Regions from separate parts of the Geobacillus sp. YHL genome, predicted to be linked through region 2. Evidence: a T-box and tRNA genes for the amino acid it is inferred to sense, from the RefSeq annotation. Region 2 holds a T-box; the other holds one or more tRNA genes.

Region 1 (2,368 bases), on a different contig from region 2:
GCTCTGACCAGCTGAGCTATAGGCCCATAAAAAGCGGGTGATGGGAATCGAACCCACGACATCAGCTTGGAAGGCTGAGGTTTTACCACTAAACTACACCCGCATATCATTTAGTTGAACATCCGCCACGCTGCTTCCATGCCCCTTCCTCTACCAGCTGATTCATAGAAGCCAGATGCGTCGGGGCAACTCGAAGCAGATTCGATGATGCAGATGCTCGTGGCTGAGGTTTTACCACTAAACTACACCCGCAAATATAGAATATAATGAAAAGGGCGACTAGTGGGAATCGAACCCACGCATGCCAGAGCCACAATCTGGTGCGTTAACCACTTCGCCATAGTCGCCTCGTTCTGGTGCCGGCTGCAGGACTTGAACCCGCAACCTACTGATTACAAGTCAGTTGCTCTACCAATTGAGCTAAGCCGGCATATTTAAAATTAGCTAGTGACTCATGTTGTCTGCCTGGTTGTGCCTCTTCCTCTGCAAGCTGATTCGAGGAAGCTGAGTGCGTCGAGGCAACTCGCAGCCAATTCGATGATGCCGATGCTCGTCTCTACCAATTGAGCTAAGCCGGCATATTTAAAATTAGCTAGTGACTCATGTTGTCTGCCTGGTTGTGCCTCTTCCTCTCCCAGCTAATTCGAGGAAGTCAAATGCTCGGTGTCCCTTCCTCTGCAAGCTTATTCAAAGAAGTGGGATGCGTCGGGACAACTCGCAGCAGATTCAACGATGCGAATGCTCGTCTCTACCAATTGAGCTAAGCCGGCACGATTTTAAAGTGCATGGCGGAGGAGGAGGGATTCGAACCCCCGCGCGCCTTGCGGCGCCTCTCGGTTTTCAAGACCGACCCCTTCAACCACTTGGGTACTCCTCCAAAAAAGCAACAATAATAATGGTGGACCTTGTAGGACTCGAACCTACGACCGGACGGTTATGAGCCGTCTGCTCTAACCAGCTGAGCTAAAGGTCCGATAATGGTGGCGGTGGAGGGGATCGAACCCCCGACCTCACGGGTATGAACCGTACGCTCTAGCCAGCTGAGCTACACCGCCAAATTTAAGTCAAAAGGTGGAGCCTATCGGGATCGAACCGATGACCTCCTGCTTGCAAAGCAGGCGCTCTCCCAGCTGAGCTAAGGCCCCATGATAAATCGGGAAGACAGGATTTGAACCTGCGACCTCACGGACCCGAACCGTGTGCTCTACCAAGCTGAGCTACTTCCCGACAAAACGCGCTCGAGAGGATTCGAACCCCTAACCTTCTGATCCGTAGTCAGATGCTCTATCCAATTGAGCTACGAGCGCACAAGTGCCGAGGGCCGGACTCGAACCGGCACGGTAGTTACCTACCCCAGGATTTTAAGTCCTGTGCGTCTGCCAATTCCGCCACCCCGGCGGAAGTGGAGCGGAAGACGGGGCTCGAACCCGCGACCCCCACCTTGGCAAGGTGGTGTTCTACCGCTGAACTACTTCCGCAAGACGATGAGCCATGGAGGACTCGAACCTCCGACCCTCTGATTAAAAGTCAGATGCTCTACCTACTGAGCTAATGGCTCATGGGTTCAATAACACTCCGAGACAACGATGTCCCTTCCTCTACTAGCATATTCGAAGATGTCAGATGCGTCGGGACAACTCGCAGCGAACTCGAAGATGTAGCGCTCGTTACTGAGCTAATGGCTCGCGGTTGCCGCCTTAATGGCTTAAGGGGTTATTAAGGAATAAGAATGCCGGCTGCAGGACTTGAACCCGCAACCTACTGATTACAAGTCAGTTGCTCTACCAATTGAGCTAAGCCGGCACATTTAAAATTAGTTAGTGACTCATGTTGTCTGCCTAGTTGTGCCTCTTCCTCTGCAAGCTGATTCGAGGAAGCTGAGTGCGTCGAGGCAACTCGCAGCCAATTCGATGATGCCGATGCTCGTCTCTACCAATTGAGCTAAGCCGGCATATTTCGTAATGAAACAATGACTCCTATTATGCTGAACTGTGCCTCTTCCTCTTCAAGCTCATTCAAGGAAGCCTTGTGCGTCGAGGCAACTCGCAACAGACTCGACGATGCGAATGTTCGTCGCTACCCATTGAACTAAGCCGGGGTGGTTTGAACATCTGACATGTCTGTGAACTACTCCCACTTAGCTTTGCATGAAGCGGGAACCTTCTTTCGGAACTATGATAAAAATGGTGGCTCGGGACGGAATCGAACCGCCGACACAAGGATTTTCAGTCCTTTGCTCTACCGACTGAGCTACCGAGCCATATTAAGTTTTACGCTGCTTTACTTGTGCTACATTGTGCCTCTTCCTCTGCCAGCGGATTCGAAGATGCTGGATGCGTCGAGGCAACTCGAAGCGAATTCGATGAAG
Region 2 (2,368 bases):
GGACGGATTTCATCCGTTTTCGGCAGCACAAGCGGCAATTCCTCTTCCGGCACCGGCGTCATCGTGCCGTCTTCCCAATGGATGATCGGAATCGGCTCGCCCCAGTAGCGCTGGCGGCTGAACAGCCAGTCGCGCAGCCGGTACGACACTTTTTTCCGCCCTTTGCCGTGCTCCTCAAGCCAGGCGATCATTTTGTCGATCGCTTCCTGCTTGTTCAAGCCGTTCAAAAACTCGGAGTTGATATGCTCGCCATCTCCGGTGTACGCTTCCTTTTCGATATTCCCGCCGGCGACGACTTCTTTCATCGGCAAGTGGAATTTTTTCGCAAACTCGTAGTCGCGCTCATCGTGCGCCGGCACGGCCATGATCGCTCCGGTGCCGTAGCTCATCAAGACGTAGTCAGCGATCCAAATCGGAAGCCGATCGCCGGTGACCGGGTGAATGGCGTACGCGCCGGTGAACACGCCCGTTTTTTCTTTCGCCAAATCGGTGCGCTCAAGGTCGCTTTTGCTTTGAATTTCCTTTAAGTAGGCGTCAACGGCTGGCTTTTGCTCCGGCGTCGTGATTTTTTCAACGAGCGGATGCTCCGGCGCCAAGACGGTGTACGTCGCGCCAAACAGCGTATCCGGACGCGTCGTGAACACGGTGAATGTTTCGTCATGGCCGTCGACGGCGAACTCGATTTCCGCTCCTTCCGAACGGCCAATCCAGTTGCGCTGCATCTCCTTAATGCTTTCCGGCCAGTCGAGCTCTTCCAAATCTTCAAGCAAGCGGTCGGCATAGGCGGTGATTTTCAGCATCCATTGCCGCATCGGCTTGCGGATGACCGGATGCCCGCCGCGCTCGCTCCGGCCGTTGATCACCTCTTCGTTCGCCAGCACCGTGCCGAGCGCCGGGCACCAGTTGACCGGCACTTCATCCATGTAGGCGAGCCCTTTTTCATACAGCTTCAAGAAAATCCATTGCGTCCATTTGTAATAGTTCGGGTCGGTCGTATTGATCTCCCGGTCCCAGTCGTACGAAAAGCCAAGCGACTTGATTTGCCGGCGGAAATTGTCGATGTTTTTTTGCGTAAACTCCGCCGGGTCGTTGCCGGTATCGAGCGCATATTGCTCGGCCGGCAGCCCGAACGCGTCCCAGCCCATCGGGTGAAGGACGTTGTACCCTTGCATCCGCTTCATGCGCGCCAAAATATCGGTCGCCGTATATCCTTCCGGATGGCCGACGTGCAAGCCGGCGCCGGATGGATACGGGAACATGTCGAGAACGTAAAACTTCGGCTTGTCATCATCATCGGACGTGCGGAACGTTTTGTTTTTCTCCCAATAGTCCTGCCATTTTTGTTCAATTTCGCGGTGGTTGAAGCTCATCGCAGCACTCCTCCTATCAAGTTCTACTTGCATCATTGACGAAAATATGTACAAAAAAACCCCCCATCCCCACAGCAAAGGGACGAGAGGCGCGCTTCCCGCGGTACCACCCTTTTTGGCGCGCCAAACGGCGCACCCGCTTTCTTCCTTAACGCGGATGGACGGCCGGCGCTGTCGATGACCGTTCACGCCGGCAACTCCGAGGCGAGTTCACGAGCCGACTTCGGTTGACTCGCACCATCCGTCAACTCTCTGCCGTCCGTCGGGCCCGCTACTGCTCCTCTTCACCGTTATTCGCCTTATTCGCACATGAATCGACCGATGAGTGGACAGAATGACAAATTTATTATTATTTTAAAAAATTTGTCGATCAATTGCAAGCCGAAATCTATACGGAAGCCGCGGTTTTTTCATCCGCGTTCTCCGTCCGCTTCGGGAGCCGACGATCATGCAAAAGCGCGGCCAGCACCGCCAATAAGGCAAACAATGCTAACATCATGATGAGCAGTTTCATTCCAAACAGATCGGCGACCGAGCCGCCGATGACCGGTCCGATCATCCGTCCGGCCGTGGCCGTCCCGTTGACGATTCCTTGGTAAAACCCGGCTTTCCCCGGGGGCGCCCATTCGTTCACCGCGGCCGGAATCGCCGGCCAGACGATCATCTCGGCGATCGTGAGCACCATCATGGACGCGGCAAACTCTGCAAACGAATGCGCCCCCAACAGCATGGCAAACGAAACGGCGAAAATAAAAAAACCGATCACGATTTGCCGCTTCAACGTCGGCATGAAGCGGCGGATGACCGCTGACAACAGCGGCTGGGCCAAGACGATCAACGCCCCGTTGATCGTCCAAAGCAAGCTGTACTGCCCGACTGGTATCCCGAGCTCGCGTGTATAGGCGGCGATCGTCGTCGACCATTGGACATAGCTCAACCAACACAGTCCATAGCCGGCGCAAAGGAGGGCAAGCGCCCAGCCCGCGGAGCGGGATGGC

The links. A T-box is a leader RNA that pairs with one kind of tRNA and senses whether it is charged. The one in region 2 lies ahead of leuS (leucine--tRNA ligase), so its partner is inferred to be a tRNA-Leu.
Region 1: it has a tRNA-Leu gene. The T-box ahead of leuS (leucine--tRNA ligase) is inferred to sense a tRNA for this amino acid. The anticodon was not compared.

Annotation. Positions count from the first base shown of each region.
Region 1 covers NZ_JAEIGB010000003.1:1,098-3,465, reverse strand. The annotation lists tRNA gene JCR24_RS04400 (tRNA-Ile) at 1-26, opposite strand, end outside; tRNA gene JCR24_RS04395 (tRNA-Gly) at 33-103, opposite strand; tRNA gene JCR24_RS04390 (tRNA-His) at 275-347, opposite strand; tRNA gene JCR24_RS04385 (tRNA-Thr) at 355-430, opposite strand; tRNA gene JCR24_RS04380 (tRNA-Ser) at 787-877, opposite strand; tRNA gene JCR24_RS04375 (tRNA-Ile) at 897-973, opposite strand; tRNA gene JCR24_RS04370 (tRNA-Met) at 979-1,055, opposite strand; tRNA gene JCR24_RS04365 (tRNA-Ala) at 1,073-1,145, opposite strand; tRNA gene JCR24_RS04360 (tRNA-Pro) at 1,154-1,227, opposite strand; tRNA gene JCR24_RS04355 (tRNA-Arg) at 1,234-1,307, opposite strand; tRNA gene JCR24_RS04350 (tRNA-Leu) at 1,313-1,398, opposite strand; tRNA gene JCR24_RS04345 (tRNA-Gly) at 1,404-1,478, opposite strand; tRNA gene JCR24_RS04340 (tRNA-Lys) at 1,486-1,558, opposite strand; tRNA gene JCR24_RS04335 (tRNA-Thr) at 1,731-1,803, opposite strand; tRNA gene JCR24_RS04330 (tRNA-Phe) at 2,185-2,260, opposite strand.
Region 2 covers NZ_JAEIGB010000001.1:59,497-61,864, reverse strand. The annotation lists gene leuS (leucine--tRNA ligase) at 1-1,370, opposite strand, end outside; T-box leader at 1,446-1,667, opposite strand; gene JCR24_RS00285 (MDR family MFS transporter) at 1,759-2,368, opposite strand, start outside.